Regions from separate parts of the Sphingomonas sp. SKA58 genome, predicted to be linked through region 2. Evidence: riboswitches for the same ligand, from Rfam matches in the RefSeq annotation. Region 2 holds a riboswitch; the other holds the start of a gene.
What was found. Region 2 has a riboswitch for cobalamin ahead of SKA58_RS06915 (TonB-dependent receptor plug domain-containing protein). Riboswitches for the same ligand answer to the same signal wherever they lie in the genome.
Positions count from the first base shown of each region.

Region 1: another riboswitch for cobalamin. It lies ahead of SKA58_RS09140 (DUF1852 domain-containing protein); the one in region 2 lies ahead of SKA58_RS06915 (TonB-dependent receptor plug domain-containing protein).

Region 1 covers NZ_CH959306.1:1,800,910-1,810,380, reverse strand. The annotation lists gene prpB (methylisocitrate lyase) at 1-689, shown strand, start outside; gene acnA (aconitate hydratase AcnA) at 788-3,466, shown strand; gene SKA58_RS20055 (hypothetical protein) at 3,521-3,661, opposite strand; gene SKA58_RS20050 (hypothetical protein) at 3,676-4,143, opposite strand; gene SKA58_RS09145 (short-chain fatty acyl-CoA regulator family protein) at 4,342-5,742, shown strand; gene SKA58_RS19850 (hypothetical protein) at 5,755-5,916, shown strand; cobalamin riboswitch at 6,070-6,291, shown strand; gene SKA58_RS09140 (DUF1852 domain-containing protein) at 6,605-7,591, shown strand; gene SKA58_RS09135 (methionine synthase) at 7,620-8,648, shown strand; partial or broken gene SKA58_RS19440 (bile acid:sodium symporter) at 9,093-9,395, shown strand.
Region 2 covers NZ_CH959306.1:1,317,492-1,326,962, reverse strand. The annotation lists gene cbiB (adenosylcobinamide-phosphate synthase CbiB) at 1-517, opposite strand, end outside; gene SKA58_RS06940 (aminotransferase class I/II-fold pyridoxal phosphate-dependent enzyme) at 471-1,448, opposite strand; gene SKA58_RS06935 (adenosylcobinamide-GDP ribazoletransferase) at 1,445-2,167, opposite strand; gene SKA58_RS06930 (histidine phosphatase family protein) at 2,164-2,733, opposite strand; gene cobT (nicotinate-nucleotide--dimethylbenzimidazole phosphoribosyltransferase) at 2,730-3,746, opposite strand; gene SKA58_RS06920 (DUF1636 domain-containing protein) at 3,743-4,144, opposite strand; gene SKA58_RS06915 (TonB-dependent receptor plug domain-containing protein) at 4,146-6,089, opposite strand; cobalamin riboswitch at 6,234-6,419, opposite strand; gene SKA58_RS06910 (ABC transporter ATP-binding protein) at 6,466-7,242, opposite strand; gene SKA58_RS06905 (FecCD family ABC transporter permease) at 7,236-8,240, opposite strand; gene SKA58_RS06900 (ABC transporter substrate-binding protein) at 8,282-9,148, shown strand; gene cobO (cob(I)yrinic acid a,c-diamide adenosyltransferase) at 9,145-9,471, opposite strand, start outside.

The DNA.
Region 1 (9,471 bases), 480 kb from region 2:
TCCGCCAGATCGTGCGCGCCTCCGGCCTGCCGCTCCTGGTCGATGGCGACACCGGCTATGGCGAGGCACTCAACGTCATGCACATGGTCCGCACCTTCGAAGATGCGGGCGCGGGAGCCGTGCATCTTGAAGATCAGATCCTGCCCAAGAAATGCGGCCATCTGAACGGCAAGAACCTTGTTCCGCCGCATGACATGGCGGCCAAGGTGGCGGCAGCCAAGAGGGCGAGCCGTGACATTGTCATCGTCGCGCGCACCGATGCTGCTGCGGTCGAGGGCTATGATGCAGCAGTTGCGCGCGCGAAGCTGTATGTCGAGGCGGGAGCCGATGCGATCTTCCCAGAAGCGTTGATCACGCGCGATATGTTCGAGAAGTTCGCGCAAGACATGCCCGGCGTGCCGCTCCTCGCCAACATGACGGAGTTTGGCAAGACGCCGTTCTACACGGCGAACGAGTTCGAGCAGATGGGTTACAAGATGGTGATCTGGCCCGTCTCGTCCCTGCGTGTCGCCAACAAGGCGCAGGCCGAACTCTATGCCGCCATCAAGCGCGACGGCGGAACGCACAACCAGGTCGAGCGCATGCAGACCCGCCAGGAGTTGTACGACACCATCGGGCTCCACGCTTTCGAGGAACTCGATGCGTCGATCGTCAAGACGATCGTGCCGGAAGGCATTCCTCAGACCTGAGCCGACATTCTGTCGATGACCGGTGACCGCTGGCCTTCCCGCGCTCGCGCGCGTCGGGGAGGCCGACACGCGCCGCACAAGCAAGAGAAAGATATTCGATGACAGCGACAGGCAGTGACAGCCTCGGCACGCGCGACCGGCTCACCGTCAACGGGGAGACATTTGCCTATTATAGTCTGCCCAAGGTGGCCGCGAAATTCGGCGACGTGAGCCGCCTGCCTTTCAGCCTGAAGGTTTTGCTCGAAAATCTCCTGCGTTTCGAGGACGGCGCCAGCGTGACAGTCGATGACATTCGCGCACTGGTCGACTGGCAGAAGGATCGACGGTCGGATCGCGAAATCCAGTACCGGCCCGCCCGCGTCCTGATGCAGGACTTCACCGGCGTTCCCTGCATCGTCGATCTGGCCGCGATGCGCGACACGATGAACCGTTGGGGCGCGGATGCATCACGCATCAATCCGCAAGTGCCGATCCATCTCGTCATCGACCATAGCGTCATGGCAGACGAGGCCAGCAGCAGCCATGCGTTCGAGCGCAATGTCGAGATCGAATATGAGCGCAATTCCGAACGCTACGCCTTCCTCAAATGGGGTGCGAGGACACTCGACAATCTGAAGGTTGTGCCGCCCGGCACCGGCATCTGTCATCAGGTCAATCTGGAGCATATCGCCCAGACCGTCTGGACCAGCACGGATGCGAAAGGCGTCACGGTCGCCTATCCTGACACCTGCGTCGGCACGGACAGCCATACCACCATGGTCAGCGGCCTCGGCGTCATGGGATGGGGTGTGGGCGGGATCGAAGCCGAAGCGGCTATGCTCGGCCAGCCGGTATCGATGCTGATCCCCGATGTTGTCGGCTTCCGGCTGTCCGGCACGTTGACCGAAGGCGTGACAGCCACCGATCTCGTCCTGACAGTGACCCAGATGCTCCGCGCGCACGGCGTGGTCGGCCGCTTCGTCGAATTTTATGGGCCGGGGCTCGACGCCCTGCCGCTCGCCGATCGTGCCACGATCGCCAACATGGCACCCGAATATGGCGCCACATGCGGCTTCTTCCCGGTCGATGACGCCACGATCACCTATCTCCGCCTCACCGGCCGCAGCGAAGATCGCATCGCGCTCGTGGAGGCCTATGCCAAGGCGCAGGGCATGTGGCGGGATGCCACGACGCCCGACCCGGTATTTACCGAGACGCTTGAACTCGATCTCGCGACCGTATTGCCGTCGGTGGCCGGACCCCGTCGTCCGCAGGACCGGGTATTGCTGACCCAGGCCGCGGAAGGCTTTCGGACCGAGCTGGCTGCTGGATATGGCAAAGGCGACGAGCTGGACCGGCGGGTCGCTGTGGATCAGAAAGATTTCAGTATCGGCCATGGCGATATCGCGATCGCGGCGATTACGAGTTGCACCAATACGTCCAATCCCTCCGTCCTTGTCGCTGCTGGACTGGTGGCGCGCAAGGCGCGCGCGCTGGGCTTGGCGCCCAAGCCGTGGGTTCGCACGACGCTGTCGCCCGGCAGCCAGGTCGTTACCGACTATCTGGTGCGATCCGGGCTGCAGGAGGATTTCGATGCGCTCGGCTTCAATCTGACCGGCTATGGCTGTATGATCTGCATCGGCAATTCGGGTTCGCTCGATCCTGCCGTCTCCCAGACGATCAACGACAATGGCCTCGTGACAGCGGCGGTCCTGTCCGGCAACCGGAACTTCGAGGGACGGATTTCACCCGATGTGCGCGCCAATTACCTGGCTTCGCCGCCGCTCGTCGTCGCCTATTCGCTGATCGGCACCGTCTCGCGCGATATCGCGACTGAGTCTCTTGGCACCGGCACCGATGGGCAGCCCGTCTATTTGAAAGATGTCTGGCCGACCAATGCGGAAGTGCAGGCCACTATGTCCTCGGCCATCGACGCCGAGATGTTCGCCAGCCGCTATGCCAATGTCTATGCGGGCGACGATCGCTGGAAGGCGCTTGAGGTGAAGCAGGGCGACACCTATGACTGGCCGACTGCATCGACCTATGTCGCCAATCCGCCCTTCTTCGATGGACTGGAACGCGAGGCCGCGCCGGTCGCTGATATCGTCGAGGCCCGTACGCTCGCCATCTTCGGCGATTCCATCACGACCGACCACATCTCGCCGGCCGGCTCGATCAAACCGGCTTCGCCGGCCGGGCAATGGCTCATCGAACGACAGGTGCAGCCTGTCGATTTCAACAGCTATGGCTGCCGCCGGGGCAATCATGAAATCATGATGCGCGGCACCTTCGCCAATATCCGCATCCGCAATGAAATGATGGGCGGTGCAGAAGGCGGCAACACGCTGTTCGACGGCGAGACGCTCCCGATCTACGAAGCAGCCATGCGGCACAAGGCGGCGGGAACGCCTCTCATTGTCCTCGCCGGCAAGGAATATGGCACCGGCTCCTCGCGCGACTGGGCGGCCAAGGGCACGGCCCTGCTAGGTGTGCGCGCGGTTATCGCGGAGAGCTTCGAGCGTATCCACCGTTCCAATCTCGTCGGGATGGGTGTGCTGCCGCTTCAGTTCGCCGAGGGCGTCAATCGCCATACTTACTGGCTGAAAGGAAACGAACAGTTCACTATTACCGGCCTGTCGGACCTGCAACCGCGCCAGACCGTCATGGTCGAAGGCCGATGGTCGGACGGATTATCCTTCCGGCTCCAAACATTATGTCGGATCGACACCGCCGAGGAACTCGCCTATTTCCAGAATGGTGGCATCCTGCCCTATGTGCTGAGAAACCTCGCGGCATAGTGCGATCGCGGAAGCGGCGAAGTCTTTTGCTGCTGGTGCAGATGCTGGCAACCCTCATTCCAAGACGAGCAGCAGATCCTTTGCCTCGATGCTGTCGCCCGACGAGGGCGTGGCTTTGACGATATCGCCGAACAGATCATTGGCTTCGCGATAGGCGCGCGCCACTTCGTGCCAGCGGCTGGCGAGGCCCAGCAAGCGGGCCTGTTCCTTCAGGTTCGTGAACCGACCGCCTGGCATTTCATGGAGATAGACCTCCGACGCGCCTGAGCGCAGATCGCTCTCGAACGGCGCATAGAGCCCGCGAACACCCTCCCAATAGAAGCTGATCCTCCGGATTGCCTCGGCGTCGAGACCGGTGTCGCGGTTGTGTAGCGCAGCGCTTCGACCACCGATCCCAGGCAGGGCTGTGACGTTGTTCCCGACATTGCATCCGTCGCGACATCGATCGCATCAGCGCCCGCCTCGGCGGTGGCGATAAGGGTCGCGCCTGCGATGCCGGAGGTGTCGTGCGTATGGAGGTGGATCGGCAGGTCGGTGACATCGCGCAATGCAGCGATCAACGCTCGTGCCGCTGGGGGCCGTATCAGACCAGCCATATCCGTGATCGCAAGAACCTGGCACTCGGCCTTCTTAAGATCGCTCGCTATGCCGGCATAATAGTTCAGCGAATATTTCACGCGCCGGATCGAACAGGTCGCCCGTGTAGCAGATTGCGCCCTCGGCGATCTTGCCCTTCATCATTGCTGCCTTGCCGTAGAATTCTTCATGGCTTCGCAACATCCGCATTATCTGTTACGCTAGAAATGTCTGAATGTGCGAAGATTTGCGGATGAAATGCTGCAAATTAGCAAAGTTTGCGAAGATTGGGCAGGAACATGCGGAAAGCCTTTATGGGGGTGCGGCTGCGGCGGCTGCGCGAGGAACGGAAGCTCAAGCAGGTCGACCTGGCCAATGCGCTCGGCATCTCGTCGAGCTATCTCAATCAGCTCGAACAGAACCAGCGGCCGTTGACAGTCCCAGTGCTGCTCAAGATCAACGCGGTCTTTGGCGTCGACGTCCAGCTCTTTTCAGAGGATGAGGAAGCGCGCCTCATCACCGAACTGCGTGACGCGCTGTCCGATAGCGCGGAGGCGATCTCGGTCGCGGAAATCCGCGAGCTGGCGACGAACATGCCCGCGGTGGGAAGGACGCTCATATCCCTGCACCGCCGTTATCGGGAGGCCGCCGAGCGCAGCGAAGCGATGGCTGCCCAGTTGGGAGACGATTGGATCAGCGGCGGTCCGGCACGGATGGCCTTCGAGCAAGTGCGCGACTTTTTCTATGCCCGGCACAATCATGTCAAGCCACTCGATGAAGCAGCGGAGCGAATTTATCGAGAGGCGGGTCTAGCGCCACACTCGGTCCACCCTGGACTCGTTGCTTGGCTGAAGGACCGCCACGATGTTCAGATTGTCTGGGGTGAGAGCGATACGGCTCAGCGCCGGTATGACCCCGCGACACGGACGTTGCACGTCTCGGCCCATCTACATCAGGGCCAACAGGCCTTCCAGATGGCGACCCAACTGGCATTTCTGGAACTGGGCAGCGTCATCGACCGGCTGGCCGATAACAGCCTACTGTCGGGCGACGAAGCGCGGAGACTGGCCAGGGTGGGTCTGGCCAACTATTTCGCGGGAGCACTCATCCTGCCCTATGGTGATTTCCTCGCCGCCGCCGAGGCCGAGGCCTATGATATCGAAAAGCTCGGGCGCCGGTTCGGAGTCGGCTTCGAGACGATCTGCCATCGGCTCTCGACGCTCCAACGCGCCGAGGCCCGTGGCATCCCCTTCTTCTTTGTGCGGGTCGATCGTGCCGGCAATATCTCCAAACGACAATCGGCAACCGATTTCCATTTCTCCCGTGTCGGCGGAAGCTGCCCACTGTGGAAGGTCTACGAGGCTTTCACGCAACCAGGCCGGGTCCTCCGTCAGATCGCGCAAATGCCTGACGGCCGTACTTACCTGTGGATTGCGCGAACGGTCAGCAGTGGCAACGCAGGCTTCGACGTGCCGGGCAAGACATTTGCGGTCGGACTGGGCTGCGACATTCGTCACGCCTCGCGGCTTATCTATTCGCGGGGACTGGATTTGGACGATCCAGCAGCGGCGACGCCGATCGGAGCTGGCTGCAAGGTCTGTGAACGTCCAGCGTGCCCGCAACGCGCCTTCCCTGCAATCGGGCGGGCGGTGGCGGTAGACGAGAATCGAAGCACCTTGGCCCCTTATCCCGCAGCCTGATTCGCAAGCTACATGATTGTTGAGACGGTGATGACAAGGCCCCTAATCCATCTCAAATGGCTGAACGCTCCGAACGCGATCCCCACCGGCTCGGTTTTGGCGGCCGAGCGCATTCTTGCCGATCACGCAATGCTGGCTCGCTGGCGGGAAGGCGACCGAATGGCCGAGGCCTGACCAGGAGATCGCCGCCGCCTCTAGGCTGGGGCCTCGGCCTTTCGAATTGAAAGGCGCTCCGTTTCCAACCGGAAATAGAGCGCTCAAGACTCCCCTCAGCAGAAGCATATAAAGAAATCTTTATATGTCGCTTGACAGCAGCCTCCCGATGCTGTTGAAGGAGCCTGTCGAGGTTCCCCGCTTCAGGCATGACGGCGGGGCTAAGACGGGAAGCCGGTGGTGCCCTTTGGGCAGAGTCCGGCGCTGCCCCCGCAACTGTAAGCGGCGAGTGGTGGCTCCATTTTGTGTCACTGAGCTTTTGCACGAGGCTCGGGAAGGCCGGAGCCATTGCGATGACCCGCAAGCCAGGAGACCTGCCTTCGACGGCATAACGTTCCTCGGACGGGGGTTCCTCCGGCGGATCGCGCTTGAAGCAGGCTCGTGGCATATCGCCATCCGGGCCTTCTACGTCCGGCGCGCTCTTCCTACGACCCTACCGCCCGGCAAAGCAGGTGATCGGTCGATGTCTTCAATCCTGTTTCGCTCCGTCGTCTTTCGACGAATGCGCCTGCGCGCCGTGCTGATCCTCGGCTGACGCGGCGCGCGCCCCAATCCCACACAATTCCAGAACCATGACGGACCGGTCGACGCGCTGGCCCGAAGGAGACCTCGCATGCCTGTGACTAGCGTGAAATTAGGACATTACGCCATGGCGCACCAAGACTTTGAGTTCAGCATCAGCCGTATCGCTTTCGACGAGAATTATCGTCCTGCCGAGAATACGCGCATTACGACCAACTTTGCCAACTTGGCGAGGGGGGAGAGCCGCCGGGAGAATTTGCGCAATACGTTGCGGATGATCGACAATCGATTCAACTCCCTGGCGCATTGGGACAACCCCAAAGGCGACCGATATGCGGTCGAGCTTGAGATCATTACCGCCGAAATGCGCATCGATTCAGAAGACAGCGACACCGTCTTCCCTCTGATCGAAATCCTTCAGACGACGATTATCGATAGCAAAACGGGCGAACGCATCGCCGGCATGGTGGGCAACAATTTCTCCTCTTATGTGCGAGACTATGATTTTAGCGTCGTTCTGCCGGCGTATATGCAGAGCCACCCCGATGCGGGCGCTCCGAACGATTTTGGTGACCTGCATGGAAAGCTGTTCAAGCATTTCCTGAATTCGCGCGCCTATCGCGACAATTTCGGCAAGCCGCCGGTCATATGCCTGAGCGTATCGAGCAAGGAGGTCTATCACCGGACCGCGAACGAGCACCCCATTTTAGGGATCGAGTATCGCAACGACAAATTCTCCGCGACCGACGAGTATTTCGCCAAGATGGGCATGAAGGTCCGCTACTTCATGCCGCCGAACAGCGTGGCACCCTATGCTTTCTATCATATGGGCGAACTGCTCGGCGATTACTCCAGTCTCGAGTTGGTCAGCACGATCAGCGTGATGGAGACCTTCCAGAAAATCTATCGGCCCGAGATTTACAACGCCAATTCCGCGGCGGCTGAGCATTATCAGCCTAGCTTGAAGTATCAGGACTATTCGCTCACCCGCATTGTCTATGACCGGGAGGAACGGAGCAGGCTGGCTGTCGAACAGGGGAAGTTCGCCGAGGAGTGCTTCATCAAGCCCCATCGGGCCGTGCTTGAGCAATGGTCCGCCGCTTTCGCCCTTTGATCATTCGAGAATATAAGGTCACCAATCCATGAGAATATTGTTGCCCACGTCCACCGCTGGCAGCTTGCCAAAGCCGTCCTGGCTTGCCCAGCCTGAGATACTTTGGTCGCCCTGGAAGCTGGAGGGCGAGGAACTGGTTGGGGGCAAGCAGGATGCCTTGCGCCTGGCCGTGGAAGATCAGCGCCAGGCGGGCATCACCATCGTCGGCGATGGCGAGCAGACGCGCCAGCACTTCGTCACGACGTTTGTCGAACATCTCAGCGGCGTTGATTTTGAAAAGCGCGAAACCGTCAGAATCCGCAATCGCTATGATGCAAGCGTGCCGACGGTCGTTGGCGCTGTCTCCCGTCCCAATCCGGTTTTCGTCGAGGACGCGAAGTTTCTGCGAGCACAAACCGATCAGCCGATCAAATGGACGCTGCCTGGCCCCATGACGATGATCGATACGCTCTACGACGCCCACTATAAAAGCCGCGAAAAGCTGGCATGGGAGTTCGCCAAGATCCTCAATCAGGAAGCGAGGGAGTTGGAGGCTGCGGGCGTCGACATCATCCAGTTTGACGAGCCGGCGTTCAATGTCTTCTTTGACGAGGCAAACGACTGGGGAATCGCTACTCTGGAGAAGGCGGCCGAGGGGCTAAAGTGCGAAACGGCGGTCCACATCTGCTATGGCTATGGCATCAAGGCCAATACCGACTGGAAGAAGACCCTGGGATCGGAATGGCGGCAGTATGAGAAAACCTTCCCCAATCTACAGAAGTCCAGGATCGATATCATCTCGCTGGAATGCCATCATTCCCATGTTCCGATGGATCTCATCGAACTCATCAGGGGCAAAAAGGTGATGATCGGTGCCATCGACGTGGCGACGGATACTGTCGAGACGCCGGAAGAAGTGGCCGACACCCTCAGGAAGGCACTGCAATTCGTGGATGCCGACAAGCTCTACCCCAGCACCAATTGCGGCATGGCGCCACTGTCCCGTCGTGTGGCGAGGGGCAAGCTCGATGCTCTGGGCGCAGGCGCGGAAATCGTCCGACAAGAACTCGCTGCCTGAGACGCTGTTGGAGACGTCGCTGGCGTTTGGCGACAAGCCCTGAACCCCATCCGTTTCGATCAATGTCAGCACGTCGTGATCCAGCCATATTGTGAAAGGACAGGCTGGATCGCGACGTAGGCTGGCCGCTTCCCTTTCCGGAGAACGCTGAATGCCTCGATCGTACACGCCGGTGATCAATTGCCCGGACCATCCCGGCATTGTTCATCATGTCAGCGGTCTCATTTTGAGCATAGCGGCAATATTGTGGAATCGCGCCAGTTTGAAGACAGGGAAACAGGGCGCTTCTTCCTCCGCACCGTCTTCGAAAGCGATTGCGAACGATCGGTGATGGCAGACGGGGTTGCAAAACTCGATGATGAATTTGCCATGGACTGGAAGCTGGTGCCAACCGGTCAGTCCGTCAAAGTCCTGATCCTGGTGTCCAAGTTCGATCATTGCGCTGATCTGCTCATAATAGCGCTTTTGTCAGGCCTGCTGTTGACGGTCGTCCTTTCCTTCAGCCACTTTCTTGGGCGCTGGCTGGGCTTCAATTGAGAAGACCGGATCGTCCTTCAGTTCTGCGGGTCCAAGAAGAGTCTCGCCTCCGGCGTGCCCATGGCCGGCGTCCTGTTCGCCACGTCGCAGGTGGGCGGCATCATCCTTCCGCTCATGTTCTTTCACCAGATCCAGCTCATGGTCTGCGCGGTCCTGGCACGGCGCTACGCCGACCAACAGTTTAGCGCCGTCGCATCACAGGCGGCGTAGGATTTCGCAATCTTCGCGACTTCGCTGAATCGCCCCCAGCAGGGTTCGCCAATTCAGCTATGGTCATCGGCTAGGG
Region 2 (9,471 bases):
CCCCGTCGCAAAGGCTTTCCGCCAGGCTTTCGATGGCGGCGCGGGAAATGCCGGCCTCATCCAACGCGCCGGTGTCTCTACCGACGATCGCGCTCACGGCCTGCCGCGCCGCGGGCAGGTCCCTGGAATGGAGGGCGGCGGCGACCGGGCGAACATGCTGGAACAGACTGCGTTGCGCGAGCGCAGGCCATGCCAGGATACCAAGGCCGATCCACGCGAAGTCGGCCATCAGATACTCGATCATCAGCGTCAATGCGACCGTGACGCCGATCACCACGCCGAGCAGCAGGACCAGGGTCGCAAGCCCCAATGCGCGGCGCGCGCTAAAAGTGAAGGATGGCCGGTTCCACCGTCGTTCGCAGCCGTCGATCGCGCGCGCAAACAGGCCGATCGGATGGCCGATGCCGCGATAGAGGCGATCGGGCCAACCCACAGCCGCATCAACAATCAAGGCGATCATCGCGCACGGTTCAACCATGACGCAATGCCTGGTCCAGCCGGTCGAACGATGCTGCATCACGCGGCAATCCTATGCGGAGCCAATGGCGGCGATCAGCAAAGGGGCGCGTCAATATCGCCTGCCGGGCAAGTTGGTCGAACAGCGCATGGGCGTCATCGACCTCGATCAGGCGAAACAGCGGGCAGGCGCCGATCGGGGAATATCCGTGGTCGGTCAACAGGGCGCCGAGTGTGGCAGCGGCGTCGAACAGACCCAGCCGCGTCCGCGCAATCCATGCATGATCCTGGTAGGCTGCGGTCCCGATCGCCAGCGCGGCGGCTGACAGGGGCCAGGCCCCCAGCAGGCTGCGCAACGGGTCGATGATGATCCGTGGGCCAAGGACGAAGCCGAGGCGAACGCCGGCCAATCCGAAAAATTTGCCGAAGGACCGGAAGATGACCAGCCGCGCCGCGTCGCGCACGTCGCTTGCCAGGCTGATGCGGGGATCGACGTCAGCAAAGGCTTCGTCGATCAGCAGCCAGCCGGTATCGGATCGTTTCCTGAGCAGGCCATCCATCTCGGCGGGCGCGATCGTCCGACCATCCGGGTTGTTGGGGTTGGCCAATATCAGCGTGGTTGATGTCCCGCTCGCATCATGCGCTGCTATGGGAATGCTGCCGGCGATCATTTCGGCATGGGTGCGATAGCCGGGTTCGACATGATGGGCCGGGCCGCCGAGCATCCGGCCTACCAGCCGCATCCCGATTTCGGTGCCGGGAACGGCGCAGACATGGACGGGCGCGACGCCGAAATAGGCTGCGGCGACGCGCTCCAGTTCCTTGAGGGCCGACATTTCGGGCAGGCGTGCCCAATCGAAAGAATCTGGTGCCGCGCCGGGCCATGGATCGGGATTGATGCCGGTGGACAGGTCCATCCACGGCGCATCACCGCCAAATGCCCGCTTGGCCGCTTCCAAAGCGCCGCCGTGCCAGACAAAGGGGCTGCTCATGTCAGGGCGCTGGCGATGGCCGCGGCCAGCAGCAGGGCTGTCTCGGTGAGTTCGATGCCAGCGCCATGGCCATCGCCTGAAATGCCCCCGATGCGCCGCCTGATCCACAGCCCCCAGACCAGCGTCGCAAATGGAAGGAGCGACAGCGAAAGCGACAGCATCACCGTGGTTGCGATCAGGACCAAAGCCCAGACGATCAGGTCGATCGTCCGCACGGCATGACGAAAGCGCGATCCCAGCCCTTCATGGAGCGGCGGCAACCAGCGCGCCCAGCAAAGCGGTGCGATACGGGCGGCAAAGGGAATGGGGGTCAGGGCGAACAGCGCGTCCGTCATGATAAGATGATGGAGCAGGACCAGCTTTGCGATCAGCTGCATCATGATCGCAACGATGGCGAAACTGCCGGCATGCGGATCGCGCAGCACTGCCAGAATGTCATCCTTGCCCTTGTGCGCCGCACCGGCCGCGTCGGCAATATCGCCCAGCCCGTCGAGATGCAGCGCGCCGGTGATCCACGTCCAGACGGCCAGCGCCGCCAATGCCCCAATCCATTCGCCTATCATTGTCCCGGCCCAGGCCGCCGCCGTGACCAGCAGGCCAATCACGATCCCGACAGCAGGGAACCATCGGATCGAGGCGGCAAAGTCATCGGCCTGCGGGGCGACGGCGGGCAAGGGAAGGCGCGTGAGAAACTGAAAGGCGAGGATGAGGCGCCTCATCGCCCCAGACCGGTCAACTGGGCTGATGGCTGTTCGCCGGGCCAGACCTGAAACGACAGCAACGCGCCATAAGGCAGATCGAACGACCAGAGTTGGCTCATATCGAACCCGCATAGCAGATGGAGGGCCGCGCGCATTGGCCCACCATGCGTTAGGATGAGGGTAGGCCGTGGCGTGAGGCCTGACAGCGCGGCGGAAATGCGATCGACCAGATCGGACCAGCGCTCCCCCCCGGGGGGCGGACTTGTGTCCGGATCTGCCCAGAACCGGCCCAACGCCTCGGCATCGAGGTCGGCGGCGGCGCGTCCGTCCCAATCTCCAAAATCCAGTTCACGCCAGCGTGGGTCCAGCGCCGGGGTCATATCCTGCTCCGCGCCAATGGCTTCAGCGGGAAGGCGGCATCGCTCCAGGTGCGAAGCGATCAACTGATCGACGTCCAGGCCCCGCGCCTGACGCAGGCACTGGTCGATCCCTTCCGGCGTCGGCGCCATATCTGTACGGCCAAGCATCAGGCCCGGCTGAACCGGCTCGCCGTGGCGAAGAAGGTGCAGGCGATAACAACTCATTGCCTATCCGAAACGAACGCTTCGGCGAAGGTCGCCATCTCGGCATGGGCGGCAAGCGCGGACCGGACGATATGGGTCGCCACCACCGCACCGCTGCCTTCGCCCAGACGCATGCCAAGGGACAGCAGGGGATCGAGCCCCAGCCGGTCGAGAAGTCGGGCGTGCCCCGGTTCGGCCGAACAATGGCCCGCGATGCAATGATCGGTAATGGCTGGATTATCGACCGCCAAAGGGGCAAGCGCTGCGCAACAGATAAACCCATCGAGGATGACGGGCACGCCAAGTTGGCGCGCGCGCAGCATCGCGCCGGCCATGGCGGCGATTTCCCGGCCACCGACGTGGCGCAAAGTTTCAAAGGCGGAAGGCGGCGCTGTACGATGCAAAGCTAGCGCGCGATCGATGACCGCGATCTTGCGCTGGACGCCTGCGTCATCCACCCCGGTGCCTGGGCCGGTCCATGCCGCAGCGGCCTCACCAAAACTGCGCGCGCACAGGGCAGCTGCGGCCGTCGAATTGCCGATGCCCATTTCGCCGAGCACGATCATGTCGAGATTGGCCTCCACTTGAGCCGCGCCGATACTGAGCGCGGACAGGCATTCGTCGACGGACATGGCCGGCGCCAGCGAGAAATCCTGCGTCGGCCGGTAAAGATCAATGGGCACGACATGAAGAGCAAGACCGGCCGCGCGGGTCAAGGCGTTGATGGCCGCGCCGCCGCTTTCAAAATTGCTCACCATCTGGGCGGTGACGCTGGCGGGAAAGGCACTGACCCCCTGTGCGGTGACGCCATGATTGCCGGCAAAGACGACGGCGCGGGCGGTGTCGATAAGGGGCCGTTCCCGTTTCTGCCAGCCCGCGAAGAAGACCGCGATCTCCTCCAGCCGGCCGAGCGATCCCGCCGGTTTCGTCAGTTCCGCTTGCCGGGCACGCGCCGCTGCCTGCGCTTTTGGATCGGGGGCGGGCAAATCGGCAAGGGCGTGCTCGAATGCTGTGATGGTGGGAAAGCCGGTCATGTCGCTACATATCCTGCCGGAGGAACGCGCACCAGGAAATGGCCCTTCACACCTTGCGGCCACAGGGCGTAGGGCACCTGTCCTTCGGCGCTGGCCGCATGGTTCAGCGCATAATCCAGGATCGCGCGCGCCGCGTCCTCATCGGGCTCGAACCGACCCAGAACATAGCCCATCTTGCCGGGCGCGCGCAGATGGACCGTGCAGCCATCACCGCAGGCAAACAGGCAGGGCATCGACTGAATGGCGATGTCCCGATAGGCCGGATCGCTCGCCTGCACCCGATCCAGCGCCGCGACGAGCCGCGCGCCATCGCGCGGCTCGCCCGACGCCGGGCTGCCGGGGCGGCGGCAACTGCTGCACGCCACCACGGCTGGACCGGGATCGACCGGGGTCAGCATGTCAGAAACGACCTCTGATCCCGGCATAGATGCTGCGGCCCAGAGTGCCGTAGCGATACGCCGTCATATACTGTTCGTCGAAGACATTCTCCGCCCGCGCGAACAGCCGGAGGCTGTCGCTCAGCCGATATTCCGCCCGCAGGTCGACCAGCGTATAATCGTCGAGCCGCGTAGCGTTGGAGGCGTTGTCATAGCTTTTGCCCGCCCAGCGCACCGCAGAGCCCAGCGTCAGACCAAAGGCGAAGTCATAGGATAGGGACGCATTGGCCAGATGGCGCGGGCGACGAGGCAGCCAGTTGCCTTCATTGGCGGTGCCGGCGGAGCGATCCTCCGCCACGGTCCAACTATAATTGCCATCCAGCGTCAATCCGCCGAGGCGAAACGCCGTATCCGCTTCGACGCCATGCGCTTCTGCACGCGCCACGTTCAGATAATAGCCCCAGCGCGGCGTGTCGGTGCCGGGCACGACACAAAGCGGATCGGTGGTGCCGACGTCGCAGCCATTATAGATGATCTGCCCGGTCGTGGTCCGCTCGAAATAGGTCGCGCCAATCATCAGCATGTCCCCGAAGAACGCCTGCTGCGCGCCCGCTTCCCAACCATGAGCACGTTCAGGGTCGAGGTTCACATTCCCATATTCGCTGAACAGCTGGTAGAGGGACGGGGCCTTGAACCCTTCACCATAGCTGGCGCGCAGCGTTGTCCCGCCGGGCAGGGTCCAGATGCCGCCCGCCGAAAAAAGCGTGCGTCCGCCATAGCGATTATGATCGTCATGGCGCACGCCGCCATTGATGGTGAGGCCATCGAGCGGGCGGACGGTCAGTTGGCCATAGACGCTGGTTATTTCCGCCTTGCCCGTGACAAAGTCGGGGAGCGGATCGGCCAGGGAGCCGGACGGCGACCGGCTTTTGAAGCGCGACCGCTCATTTTCCACGCCGAAGGTGGCGGAGATGCGATCGGACAGGTCGAAGATGCCCTGATATTCGAACCGGCGGTTCTTGCCGGCCGCCTCGAAGCTCAGGGGCCGTTCAAGTTCCGGGCTGTAGCTGTCGCGATCAGTGTCGGTATAATTATAGGCAATGCGGTTGCGCAGCCGCCCGTCAAGCAGAGCGAAATTGAGGCCGGCATAGCCGACAAACTCGCGATTATGGCTGTAATCGGGCGCGTCGCCGCTGAACCCGTCAATCTCCACCCGGCCTGTCGAATAATAGCCGCGCAGGTCTATGCTGGCGTTGGCGCCCAGCACCAGTTCCGCCCGACCGGCGACATTGCGGTTGGTGTAGCCATCCCGCTCGCCGCCGCCAAAGGCCGGCGCGATAGCCGAGATACCTTCGGTGGTGAAGGACTGGCCACCGATCCGCCAGCTGAGCGGACCGGACACGCCGCCCAGTGCGGCGCGGGCGCTGACGGTATCGCGCGATCCCGCTTCGATGTCGAAGCTGCCCTCGATCGGGGCCTGTGGACTGGCGGTGACGATGTTGACCACGCCGCCGATCGCCTGGCTGCCCCAAAGCGTCGATTGCGGGCCGCGCAGGACCTCGATCCGCTGCGCATCGCCGATCAGCAGATTGGCGAAATTATAGCCGCCGCCGGTCGAGGACGGATCATTGAGCTTCACCCCATCGATGACAACGACGGTCTGTTCGGATTCCGCGCCGCGAATGCGCAGCGAGGTGGCGGTGCCATAGCCACCATTGCGCGACATGCTGATGCCGGGCGTGCGCAACAGCAATTCGGTAGCGCCGATATCCTGCGCCCGGTCAATCGTGGCCTTGTCGAGCACCGTGATTGAAGCGGACACCCGATCAAGTGGCGTGGGCGTCCGGGTGGCGGTGACGACGATACCACTATCGTCAAACATTTCCTCAGGCGCCTGCGCCAGAGCTGGAAAGGCGATGGACAATGCGACGAAAGCAACGGAATTCTTGAGCAACAGGCTCTGCATGGTAACCCCCTTTGACACGAGCCGCGCGCATGCGGGCCATGCCGTCCCTTGCAAAAAGGACAAACGACATCGCCCGCGCAAAGCGCGACGCTTCCTGTCGTCATGCGGGTTTACCCCCGTCCGCCCGGCTCACCCTGTCCGCGCGAAAGACGACGGCGACGGGCAGGTCTCCTGGCTTGCGGGTCAACGCCGGTCGGTCGCCTTCTCGGAAGCTGCGCTTCCAATGGCATATGGCCGATGACTCACCGCATACAGTTGCAGGGGCAGCCGGATGTTATCCGTTCCCATTTTCATCCCCGTCGCCGGGGAACCTGTCGCAGCGCGGCCGTTACATCGGATGGTGGCAAGCCGTCAATCGTTTCGCGAGAGCAAAATTCTACAGGTGACGCCGGCCCATGGGGATGATGCTGGGCCAGGCGCCTTCCATGTCCACCCGCGCGTCTATGCCATAGACCATGGCCAGGTGATCCGGCGTCAGCACCTGCTGAGGACTGCCGTCAGCGATCAGACGTCCCTCATCGATCAGGATCAGCCGATCACAATAGCGCGCCGCCATGGTGAGGTCGTGCAGCACCGCGATGACCAAAGCCCCCTGACGGGCCTGATCGCGCAGCAGGTCCATGACGTCGATCTGGTGCCCCGGATCAAGGCTGGCTAGCGGTTCATCCGCGATCAGGGCCGGGGCTTCGACGGCGAGCGCACGCGCCAGCATCACCCGGGCGCGCTCCCCCCCGGACAATTGCGTGGCGATGCGGTGCCGAAGGTCGGCAACATCGGCACGGCGCATCGCGGTCTCGATCGCGGCGGCGTCCGCATCGCCAAGGCGCGACATGGGACCGAGATGCGGCAGCCGGCCAAGGCCCACCAGCCGTTCGACGGTAAGGGGCCAATGCAATGTCTGTCCCTGCGGCAGATAGGCGATCTGCCTGGCGAGGTCCGGCCGCCGAAGCGTGCTCACCGTCCGGCCGTCCAGCGCGATTTCTCCGCGGGAGGGGACCAGCGCCATGATCGCGCGCGCCAGTGTCGATTTGCCGGCGCCGTTGGGGCCGACGACGCCGACCAGCATTCCAGCTGTCAGGGAGGCGTCGATATCCCGCAGCACCGTGCGACGGCCAAGCGTCACGCCGACGCCTCTCAGCGTGAGCATCACCATAGCCGCCGCTCCCGCAAAAGGTGGAGAAGAAAGATGGGGATGCCCAGGAACGCCGTGACGACGCCCAGCTTCAATTCGCTGGTCGTCGGGATCAGGCGCACGGCGATGTCGGACAGGGTCAGCAATGCCGCCCCTCCCAATGCCGAGGGCAGCAGGATAGCCGAAGGGCTGCGATCGGTCAGCGGCCTTATGAGGTGCGGGACGATAAGGCCGATGAAGCCGATCGTTCCCGATACCGCCACCGCGCCACCCACGCCGATGGCGGTGCCCAGCATCAGCCGCAGGCGTGTGCGGCGAAGGTCGACCCCCAGCGCAATGGCGCCGTCTTCGCCCAACGTCAGCGCATCGAGTGCGCGCCCATCCCATATCAGCAGGGCAATGCCGATGGCGATGCAAGGCAGGGCGATCCAGAGATGGTCGAAGGACCGGTTCTCCAGGCTGCCGAGCAACCAGGTCATGATCTCCATGGCGGCGAAGGGATTGGGGGACAGGTTAAGCGCCAGGCTGATGCCCGCCTGCGCCAGGGTGGCGACGGCTATCCCTGCCAGGATGAGGGTCAGCGAACTTTCCGACCGCCCCGCCAGAAAGAAGAGCAGGATCAGCGAGAGACAGGCGGAGCCGATCGCCATTGCCGGCAGCATCAGCGCGTGAAGCTGTGCGAAACCGAAATACAGCGCGCCGACCGCCCCCAGGGCCGCCGCGCTCGACGTGCCCAGCACCGATGGTTCAGCCAGCGGGTTGCGGAGGAAGCCCTGGAGCGAAGCGCCCGAGAGGCCCAGCATCGCGCCGACCGCTAGGCCCAGCAGCGTGCGCGGGATGCGCAGGTCGAACAGGATCGTGCGGGTGACGCTATCGCCTTGTCCGGCCAGTGCCGCGAGGATGCGGTGCAGCGACAGCGGGACAGCGCCCAGCAACAGGGACCCGAAGGCCGCACCGGCCATCAACAGGGTCAGCCCGCCCAGCAGGAGCATGCGGCCCCGTAGATTATGGATCATCATTACCATTGGCCGGCCGTGATGTGACGACTATGGCACTTGGCATGATGCACAAGGCTCTTATTCCGGTTTCCGTCCTCTGCCTGCTCGCGACCGCCGCTGGCTCCGCCATTTGGGCGTCGAACGCCGTCGCCGGCCGATCGGCCGGCCATGCGCCCAAGCGGATCGTGTCGGTGAATCTGTGCGCCGATCAGCTTGTGCTGGCGCTGGCGGACCGGAACCAGATCGCCGGCCTGACCCGCAATGCCGCCGACCGGGAAATGTCGGCCGAGGCGACCCGGGCGCAAGGCCTGCCGCTGCTCAGCAGTTCGGCCGAGCATATATTGGCGATCGATCCCGATCTGGTCGTGGGCATGCCCGCCAGCCGCAGCATGGCGCTGGCGGCGCTCAAGGGGCATGATTATCGGACGCTGAACCTTAAAAGTGCGGACCGGCTGGCTGATATTTACGACGCAATCGGGGAAACCGCCACGGCCGTCGGCCATCCGGAACGCGGAAGGCGTATGATCGCGGCCATGCAACGCGATCTGGCCAGCTTGAAGAAAACGGGGCGCGGGCGGATTGCCGCCTATTATCAGCGACGAGGTTATATGACGGGCACCGGCACGCTGGTTGACGACCTGATGGAACGGATGGGCCTCACCAATCTGGCGGCGAAACTGGGCAAGCCGGCACTTGCGCAGGTCAGCCTGGAAGAGATGGTGGCGGCCCGCCCCGATTTCCTGATTGTCGAAAGCGCGACGGATAAGGTGACGGATCAGGGCAGCGAAATGCTGCATCACCCGGCGCTGCGGGACATTCCCCGCATCAGCATTCCACAGGCCTGGACAGTGTGCGGTAGCGCCGCCTATGTCCGTGCCGCGCATAGCATGTCGGCGCAAATCGCCCGGTTCGACGCGCAGCATCATTAAAATTCAATGCCTCGCTGCGCTTTTACATTCTGTTCGCGGAAAGGGTGTTTGACCTGCGTCATGTCGGTGACGAGGTCCGCCGCGTCGATCAGGGTCTGAGGCGCGTTGCGGCCGGTGATGATGACATGCGTCATCTCAGGCTTGTCCTCCAGTGCGGCCAGAACCTCGTCAAGAGGGAGATAGTCGTATCGCAGCACGATGTTGAGTTCGTCGGCGACAACCATCTGATAGGATGGATCGGCGATCATCCGCTTCACTTCATCCCAAGCAGCGCGCGCAACCGCGATGTCACGGCTGCGGTCCTGCGTGTCCCAGGTAAAGCC